Linked DNA regions of Gloeothece verrucosa PCC 7822. The protein of the gene in region 2 interacts with the protein of the main gene of each other region in a pairwise test. Links are inferred from orthologs where the notes say so. Each region holds a gene or a part of one and is shown on either strand. Other genes may lie near its edges.

Region 1 (3,113 bases), 2.5 Mb from region 2 along the record:
TAATGCGATAGGGTTGGTTGCCTCCTGTGGCGTTGGGAAAACTACGAGCGAGAATATCTCGTTTTGCCTGTTCATTTAAGACAGGATAGCCGGCGCTTTTAATTAAGGTCAAATCCACAACTCTTCCAGAAGCATCTACCACAACCCCATACTCGCTGGTTCCTTCTAAGTTTGTCGCAATAGAGGGAGTATTTCCAGCTAGACTAATGACTTCCGGTTTGAGGGTTTTTTGTCGCACTTGATCGCGACTGAGCCAGCTAACATAATTTTTCAAGGCCTCTTCATCACTGGTATTAGCCCCATCGGGTTGCAGGGAAGCCTGAAGCTCTCTAGCTCGGGCAATTAATTCTTCTCGTAAGCGGCTTTGACGCGCTTCTTCAAGTTGAGGATCAATCACTCTAGGATTATTCAGAGCGGCTGTTTGCTCGGGTTGCTTGACCTCTTCTTCTCGTAGTTTACCTTGATCGATCGGGGACCTTCTTAACTGATCGAGTCCAAAATCATTGCCCGCATCCGGAAAATTCGGTCTAGGAATCTCATCTTTAAAGGGTGATTCCTGGGGTTGTTGGTAAGGTTGAGGGGTACGAAGTTGCTCAGGTGGGGCGGGTAAATTTTGCGGAAGGGGAGGCACTGACGCAATGGGTGGGGAGTAGATATTCATTGGCGGCAGCGAGGAAACAGGCGGCAAAGACGGCGACGAACGCAGTCCTTCTAAGGGAGGTAAGGAAGGTAAAGAGGGAGTTTGAATGGATGAATAGGAATCAATTGAGGGGGGAATCTGGTTTGGATCAATGGTAGGCGTATCTGCTAGAGGGGTATTTTCTACCGAAGGACTAGAAAATTGGGTTAAGTTTGGGGTGGGAGTGGATAGCTTCGGTAAGCGGCTCTGTTCAGCCGGGGTTAACTCAATCAATTTGACATCAGTTAAGTCGGATGCACTTTTATTAGCGGCTGAGAAATAAGGAAAAGCCACTCCTAATACCAAAGCATGAATCCCAACAGAGGCAACAATAGCGGCTGTATTGGAGCTATTGAGCGGCTTGATTATTGGAGACTCAAATATAACTGCGGAAGCCATAATCTTTATAGTAAGTTTGGTTTTGTTATAGCATCAAATTTAGATCTATTGTAGAGGCTAGTGACCAGTTTGTCGGTCACCAACCCCCCTAATTAATCTTTAATTTGTACTGGCATAACCAAATAAGTCATTTTTAGGCCTCCAAGGGGAGTAAAAATCACCGGTTGCTTTTCCTGATTGAGTTGCATCTGAATCTCAGCCGCTCCCAGAGCTTTTAATCCATCCATTAAATACTTGACATTAAAAGCAATTTCTCCGCTTTCTCCACTGATTTGCGCGTCCATAGATTCTCTAGCACTCCCTAAATCTTGAGATTCTACCGATAGAATTAATTGTCCCTTTTCTTCTGCTAGGGTAAATTTTACTAAATTATTTTTTTGATCGGCTAATAAGGCGACTCTCTCGAGAGAACTTAACAATCGTTTACGTTCTAAGGTAGCCGAACGGGAAAATTGATGGGGAATTAATTGCTCATAGTTGGGATAAGCACCTTCTAATTTTCGGCTGGTTAGGCGTTGAGAACCTAACTCAAAAATCACTTGTGCTTCATCAACGTAGAGGGCGACTGCTTCAGTTTCCTTGTGCATAGTCATGATTCGTTCTAATTCCCGTAGGGCTTTAGCCGGAATAGTAATAGCAAAACCTTCTAAATTACTCTCCGGTTGAGGTGTGCTGTCTTCTTCTTCTGTTGTTTGTTGGGTAGGGGTTTGAACCACAGCTAAACGATGTCCATCTGTGGCGGCAAATTCTAAACTATCCTGCAAGCCGGACAAATGAACTCCGGTTAATACTTGTTTAGTTTCGTCGGTACTGGCGGCAAATAAAGACCCTCGTAACCCTTCGGTTAAAGCAGATACGGGTAATCTCACGGGTTCGACATTTTCGATGGTTGGGAGTTCAGGAAAATCATCGGCTTTCATTCCCCTGAGTTGAAAACGCCCAGAAACCGACTCAATAGTCACTTTGGATTGTTCTTCTTCCCCGTCGTCCTCTTCTTCTAGAGTGATGGTGATTTCTCCTTCAGGAAGTCGAGAAACAATATCATTGAGAAGTTTAGCGGCTAAGGTGATACTACCGTCTTCTTCCACATTGGCACTAAAACTGGTACGAATTCCTAAACTAAGGTCAAAGGCCGTTAAGCTGATCAATCCTTTTTCAGTATCAGCAACAAATAACACATTTCCTAAAATCGGATGAGTGGGACGATTGGGTACTGCACTCCTAACCAGTGAGAGGTTAGCATTTAGATCGCTTTGGCTACAAGTAAATTTCATCGGCAAGTAAAGACATTAGTCTACGGCCAGGTCAATTGTATTATTAATGGGGCAAGAGAAATATAAAATTTTGCCTTTTTTTAAAATTACCCGTTTCTTCCTTAACCCTAGCTTGTGGAAAACCTGTGGAAAACTAATTTAACTTTTTAATAAAATTTTTCGATTAACCATTTCCCAATCGCTGAAATAACCATTCTTCTAGGTCATTATCGGTTTTTAACCTACTGCACAAACCTAATGAGAGTTTTCCACAGCTAACCGCTATTGGTAGAGTAGGGGTAGCTAGATTGCCCCTAGAGTTAGTTAGTTGTTCGGTATCCCAATGGGCACAAAATCATAACCATAAGACGAACGATTTCCGGGTTCAACTCGTACTAGCTGAACCGGTTGGTTACGATCCCCGGAGGGTAAAAAGCGAATCTTTGTCCCTGCACCCTCTGCTGAAAAACCCCGAGTGGCTAGGGTTTCTTGTATTCCCTTGCGAGTCGGGTTAACGCTCATGGCCGCGATCAAAGCTTTAGCCGCATCATAACTCATGGCTGTGCGCCAGTTCACATCTGCGCCCCATAATTTGCCAGACTCTAGAGTAAACTTGGCCGCTTTGTGGGCTAAGATCTGCCAGGGCACTGCAATAACCATTCCTTCTGCATTTTTGCCTCCCAGTTGTAAAATTTCTGGTTTATAAGCACTATCTCCGCCTAATAGAGCTAATTGACCTTGATTAACTTGAATAACCCACAGTGCTTGCTTAAGGGTTTCTG
Region 2 (3,308 bases):
GTTTGCCCTTGTTTGATAGCACGGTCACCGCTTGGACGAAGTTAAGCACGGCTACAGAAACAGGAGGAGGTTCTTTAGCGCGTCTTAATGCTCAGGTAAAAGGGGTCCATACAAATACTGATCAATATGAAATAATTGCCTCTTCTGTTGAAGCGATGTCTCAAGCATTGGCGGCACAAAAAACCTCTTTAATTGACAGTGAAAAATTCCAACAGGCTATTTCGGCTTTGCCTAGGGAAAATGACGGATACTTTTATGTAGACTGGAATAAGAGTGAGCCAATTATTGAGCAAAAGTTACCGATTGTTCGGGTTATACAATTAGCTGGCAAACCTTTATTTAATAATCTGCGCTCTCTGACCTTGAGTAGTCAAGGAACTGAGCAGGGAATTGCCCGCGCCACAGTCTTTTTTAAATTAGGTGTGAGATAAAATCTACATACAAAGACTCTGTTCACTCATATCAATACTCATGATTAAATCATCCTGATATTGGAAAAATTGATTGGTTTCTTTATAGGCATTAGTGTAGTATGTTGTAGTATTTTTGACGGTATCTTTGCCAGAAAAAACAACATAAATTGCACAATAGGATTTTCCGTTAACTGTTGTGGGTCTAGCTTCGTAGTCATAGGAAGAATTAAAAGGAACTTTTCCACTGCTTTGCAAATAAAAACATTTAGTTGCAGGAGTTCCTTGTTGACTCACCGGAACTATATTAGGATAAACATCTTTAGGATAGTAACCATTTTCTAATCTAAAAATTCTCAGTTCTTTAGCCATACAACTCATCTGAATTTTTGCGTCTCCATATTTAAATTTATCTATCGTAGCCACATAAGAAGGAAAAGCGAAAGCGGCTAATATCCCCAAAATGATCACAGTAATTAACATCTCTAACAGAGTAAATCCTGAATTTGAGGATGAGCTTGACAAATTCTTTAACGACTTATAGCGGTAAATCAGTAGAGTTACGATCAGAGTATTCATGGGCTTAGTCGGTTAAAAATTTAAGTTAATTTAAATAAAATAATAAAAATATAGTTGATGTAAGTTCTTAAAGATTATTGTGCCCAGATTTAAGCTAAAACATAGCAATGGCTGCCGACAATGTTGAGTGCGGTCCGTTGGTGAATCTATGCTATAGGTAAACAAGAAGATTAAGAATTTAACTTTTTTTTGGGTAAGTATAGAGAAAAGCTAAAGAGTTTGTTAAGATTGTTACCAAAAGTGAGCCATCAAGAGAACACACATCATGACCCAAAACGGACATTCCAAATCCATAGTCGTTGCGCCCTCCATTTTATCGGCTGACTTTAGCCGCCTCGGAGAAGAAATACAAGCCATAGATAAAGCCGGCGCAGACTGGGTACACGTAGACGTGATGGATGGGCGCTTTGTTCCCAACATCACCATCGGTCCACTGATCGTAGAAGCTATTCGTCCTTATACCAAAAAGCCTCTAGACGTTCACTTAATGATCGTCGAACCCGAAAAATATGTCGCTGACTTTGCTAAAGCCGGCGCTGATATTATTTCAGTTCATGCGGAACATAACGCTTCACCCCACTTACACCGTACTCTCGGCCAAATTCGGGAATGCGGAAAACAGGCGGGTGTAGTTCTTAACCCCTCTACCCCTTTAGACTTTATAGAATATGTTTTAGAGTTATGCGATTTAGTATTAATTATGAGCGTTAACCCCGGTTTTGGGGGCCAAAGCTTTATTCCTGAAGTTGTACCTAAAATTCAAAAATTGCGTCAAATGTGTGATGAACGGGGATTAGATCCTTGGATTGAAGTTGATGGCGGATTAAAACCGGATAACACTTGGCAAGTTTTAGAAGCGGGTGCTAATGCGATCGTAGCGGGTTCGGCTGTATTTAAGGCTTCTGATTATTCTAAAGCCATTGAAGGCATCCGCCACAGCAAGCGTCCTCAAGCTCAATTAGCTAGTGTTTAATTATTTCTCCTTAAATTAACTCTTGTAACAGGTGGTTCAGGTTTTGTACCGCCTGTTTTGTTCTGAGTTAGGAAGTTGTGTTACGACGGACTGTTAAACTCAGATCTTGCACCTGTCTCTAATGGTATTCGTGAGGGTAGGGTGTAGGGGGTAGGGTGTGGGGTGTAGTGAAATATTGGGCGAAAAAATAATAAAAAGAAAGAGTATTAATCATGTAACTCCGAATAATGTCTCACTAATTGTAAAATCTCTTTAATTTACCTATTCCCCATCCCCGACACCCCACACCCGACACCGATCTCAACACGGAGATCGGTTGGTGCAAGATATGAGTTAAACCTAGGCGATGTTCAACGAGGGTAGCCGCCTAACACACCCTACTTAACTTAATTAAAACCCAATAACCTCTGATAACGACTAAGAGCAATTAAAGGGAAATATTGCAAATAGAGATGGTATTTAAGATAAAAATGACAGGGAAAACCCGTGCCCGTAAAATAACTTTCATCCCATGTCCCATCTGGGCGCTGAGTCGCCAACAGATAATTGACCCCTCTTTCAAGGGCCGTTTTCGCAAATTTTCCGGTCGCTTCTCCGGCGGCTAATAAGCCAATTAAGCCCCAGGCGGTTTGAGAGGCGGTACTGTCTCCTTTTCCTCTCAAGGCAGGATTATTATAACTAAAACAAGTTTCGCCCCAACCCCCATCAGGATTTTGACAACCCACTAACCAAGCCGCACCCTTTTCAATCTGTGCTTGATGGGTAACGGGTGCAATCGCGGCTAAAGCGGATAAAGCCCCACTGGTACCATAAATATAATTTACGCCCCAACGACCAAACCAACTCCCATCCGCTTCTTGTTCTTGTTCTAAGTAAGCGATCGCTCTTTTTACCCGGTCATGATCCATACTTAACTCACAAGTGCCCAACATTTCTAACACTCGTGCCGTTACATCGGCGGTATTCGGGTCAATCATCGCCTTTAAATCAGCATAGGGCAAATAATTGAGCCAATTTTGGTCATTATTAACATCAAAAGCCCCCCAGCCGCCAGCCTTACATTGCATGGTGGCCATCCAGCGCACACAACGCCGCATCGCCCCATATTTAAGCTGTTCATCGGGCATTTTCACCTGTTCGAGGGCCATCACCACCACAGCCGAATCATCTAAGTCAGGATACCAACGGTTATCAAATTCAAACGCCCATCCGCCGGGAGTTCCTTCTTTATTCTTGACTGCCCAGTCTCCATAGTCGAGAATTTGTTTATCTAATAACCATTGTGCCCCTTTTACTAAAACCGGCTCATCGGGTTTTAATCCCGATTCTACCAAGGCACGCAGCAC
Region 3 (3,164 bases), 1.7 Mb from region 2 along the record:
GAAACTGCCCTAGGATTACCCCAAGAATATATTACTCGCGTCCAGCAACGCTATCAGCAACGACGAGATTTTCTCATTTCGGGCTTAGCCGAATTAGGCTGGAAAATCCCCCCCACTAAAGCGACGATGTATTTGTGGGTTCCGGTCACTGTGGGGATGACTTCCACCGACTTCGCCCTCAATGTGTTGCAAACCACCGGGGTTGTCGTCACGCCGGGGAATGCCTTTGGAGAAGCCGGAGAAGGGTTTGTCAGAGTCAGTTTAATTGCTGAGTTGGATCGCTTAGGAGAAGCCCTCAGACGCTTAAAACAAGCGGGAATTCGCTATCAAAGCGAGGTTTTAGTTTAATCCTTAAAACCCAAACTGCTCACATTTAAGCGTTGTATAAGAGGTATTGATAGAACACCGAATTTGTGCCCATTCGTTGGCTAATTCTCTCTCTTGTGGGCGAATTTTCCGTTCATGAAGTTCAGGATGCCGCGCATAAAAAACGGCATCAGCAATTTGATCAGCCCAATTAACCGGTAAATCCTCTATAAAAGGCCCGCCACACTGCCAACAAGGTAAGTTAAAACGGTCAGCAACCTTGTAAAGAGCCATCCATTCCCGAATATAATCGGTTTGATCGGGTTGGATTCTTTTACCTTCTAGTTCAGGATGAAAATACCAAAACATGGCATCTGCCACATCAGCCGCATGAGGGTCTAAAGTAGATTGAGCGATTAATTTTTCAGTTGGGGCTTCATTTGCTCTACTCTCAGGAGAGTGAATTAGGGTTAATCCTGTCAATAGAGCTACAGAGGATAAAATAACAGTTAAGGAGTGAGAGAGTTTCATAATACTTAAATAAAAAATTTATGGGTAGGTACCTATTTAGATCACTACATATGATCGCTAGAAGATTCCGTATAAAAATATAATTTTTGGCGAAATTATTCCTAAAAAAAAGCGATTCCTACCTGATGATTAACTTGGAATCCAAACTTGAGCGGCTCTAGCCACAAGAAAAATATGTTTTGGCTTAGTAAAAATAGCCCCCTCAAGGTAAAAGAGGGGGTGCGGAAAGCGTTCCGCACCCCAGTGAAACAATCAAACCGAATTATCTATCTTTTATCTACACTTTCGGTCCGAGTCCAATTTTAGCCGCATAGACAGCGCGGTCCCCTAACTCATCTTCGATGCGGAGTAGTCGGTTATATTTAGCCACCCGTTCACTACGACACAGAGAACCCGTTTTAATTTGTCCGGCTCGGGTAGCCACCGCCAAGTCAGCAATCGTCGTATCTTCGGTTTCGCCAGAACGGTGACTAATCACCGAACGATACTTATTACGAGTCGCTAAATCAATGGTTTCTAAAGTCTCAGTTAAAGTCCCTATTTGATTGAGTTTAATGAGAATTGAATTAGCTACCCCGAGATCGATGGCTTTTTGTAGACGGGTAGGGTTAGTCACTAATAAATCATCTCCCACTAATTGCACCCGAGAACCCAACTGATCGGTAAGAATTTTCCAATTGTCCCAGTCTTCCTCAGCCAGTCCATCTTCAATAGAGATGATCGGATAGGCACTAACCAACTTATCGAGATAGTCAATGAATTCTTGAGGAGAGTGGGCAGATCCATCATAAATGTACTGACCCTCTTTATAAAACTCGCTAGAAGCCACATCCATTGCTAAAGCAATTTGTTCACCGGGTTTATAGCCGGACTTTTCGATCGCTTCTATCAATAAATCTAAGGCTTCTTGGTTAGAGCTTAAGTTAGGAGCATAACCCCCCTCATCCCCAACCCCAGAGAGGAGCTTTCTCTGCTTCAAAACTGAACTGAGACTAGCAAATACTTCGGCTCCCCAACGTAAAGCTTCTCGGAAAGAGTCAGCCCCTACAGGCATGATCATAAACTCTTGAAAGTCCACGTTATTATCAGCATGGGCCCCACCGTTGAGGACGTTCATCATCGGCACCGGCAGAACGTTGGATAAAGGCCCCCCTAAATACCGATACAAAGGAATATCTAATTCGGCTGCGGCGGCTTTAGCAGTTGCTAGAGAAACTGCCAGAATAGCATTAGCTCCTAATTCTTTCTTGTTCGGGGTTCCATCCCGCTCAATCATTTTCAGGTCAACGGATGTTTGATCAAAAGCATCCATATCTAGGAGTGCAGGCGCAATTTTTTCCTCGACGTTGCGAACGGCAATTAAAACACCCTTGCCACCATAACGATGATTGTCGCCATCGCGCAATTCATGAGCTTCAAAGGTTCCAGTAGACGCACCACTAGGTACTTGGGCTAATCCTACTGCCCCAGTTTCCAGACGGACTTCTGCTTCAATGGTTGGCCGGCCACGAGAGTCAAGAATTTCTCGGGCTTCAATGGCTTCGATAGGAACTTCTGGTTTGTTTAACATGAATAGCAGTCTCCGAATTTTAAACGCTACTGTTGTAGGTAATCCTTTTCCTTAATTAATCCTAGGTGCATCTACTCCCACTATTCGTCTTTCTTCATCAAAAATTATAAATAGGGGTTCGCTTCCTTTATCAAATTCGGCAGTCACGATCACCAAATCTGTCCGATCCACGTTTGAACCGGGGCGAATTTCCGTCTTGACAATCTTTTTAAACGCGCCATTTCTTCTGATGAGGTCTTCCCATCTCTTTTGCACTTGTTGGGGAAAGAGTTCGGTTTTGAGGAAGGGATGTAAATAGCCTCTGGCTTTGGTATAGTTGTTAGCGGCCATAGATTCCACAAAGATTTGAGAAATTTGCTCAATGCTATCTATTTTGGGGAAGTCTATCCCGACTATTTGCTGATTTTTGTTAAAGGTTACCACAATATTGTCAGTTGTTTTGGCAAACTGCGTGTTAACTACCACTAGATCAGCGTTGACAGTGTTGACCACCTCAGCGTTCAGTTGTTTGGTGATTTTTCCGGTAGCTTGCTCGCTTTTATCCCATATATCTTTGATTTTTTGAGCAGTTAAGCTTTGGGCTAGGGGAGGAGCCATGATTTTTCTAAGTTCCTCGTATTTTCCGCTTGCTAATAGGTTTACTGCGTTGGCGGCTTTCTTTTTCAATGCTTCGTTTCTAGCCGCATCAGTAGCCTGAGCAATTTCAGGCACCGACATCAACTCTTGAGACTGGGCTTTAACAGGTAATTCAATAGCT

What was found.
Region 1: the proteins of rpe (region 2) and dnaN interact in binary tests that used the Escherichia coli proteins (3 or more experiments, as listed by UniProt). The link is inferred for Gloeothece verrucosa PCC 7822 from one-to-one orthologs.
Region 3: the proteins of rpe (region 2) and eno interact in binary tests that used the Escherichia coli proteins (3 or more experiments, as listed by UniProt). The link is inferred for Gloeothece verrucosa PCC 7822 from one-to-one orthologs.

The regions. Positions count from the first base shown.
Region 1 is NC_014501.1:2,644,899-2,648,011, forward strand. The notes cover bases 262-3,113. They hold dnaN (DNA polymerase III subunit beta), read right to left. Parts: upstream 2,353-3,113; coding sequence 1,171-2,352; downstream 262-1,170. Other genes in these bases: CYAN7822_RS11585 (energy transducer TonB), read right to left, coding at 262-1,078; CYAN7822_RS11595 (ABC transporter substrate-binding protein), read right to left, coding at 2,656-3,113. In the rest of the region: more of CYAN7822_RS11585, read right to left, coding at 1-261. UniProt on the Escherichia coli protein: Confers DNA tethering and processivity to DNA polymerases and other proteins. Acts as a clamp, forming a ring around DNA (a reaction catalyzed by the clamp-loading complex) which diffuses in an ATP-independent manner freely and bidirectionally along dsDNA.
Region 2 is NC_014501.1:133,625-136,932, reverse strand. The notes cover bases 301-3,108. They hold rpe (ribulose-phosphate 3-epimerase), read left to right. Parts: upstream 301-1,254; coding sequence 1,255-1,962; downstream 1,963-3,108. Other genes in these bases: shc (squalene--hopene cyclase), read right to left, coding at 2,349-3,108; CYAN7822_RS00590 (prepilin-type N-terminal cleavage/methylation domain-containing protein), read right to left, coding at 435-989; CYAN7822_RS00595 (DUF3352 domain-containing protein), read left to right, coding at 301-431. In the rest of the region: more of CYAN7822_RS00595, read left to right, coding at 1-300; more of shc, read right to left, coding at 3,109-3,308. UniProt on the Escherichia coli protein: Catalyzes the reversible epimerization of D-ribulose 5-phosphate to D-xylulose 5-phosphate.
Region 3 is NC_014501.1:1,784,258-1,787,421, forward strand. What follows is about bases 262-3,164. They hold eno (phosphopyruvate hydratase), read right to left. Parts: upstream 2,408-3,164; coding sequence 1,115-2,407; downstream 262-1,114. Other genes in these bases: CYAN7822_RS07950 (aspartate aminotransferase), read left to right, coding at 262-348; CYAN7822_RS07955 (hypothetical protein), read right to left, coding at 352-837; CYAN7822_RS07965 (DUF3887 domain-containing protein), read right to left, coding at 2,459-3,164. Outside these bases: more of CYAN7822_RS07950, read left to right, coding at 1-261. UniProt on the Escherichia coli protein: Catalyzes the reversible conversion of 2-phosphoglycerate (2-PG) into phosphoenolpyruvate (PEP). It is essential for the degradation of carbohydrates via glycolysis.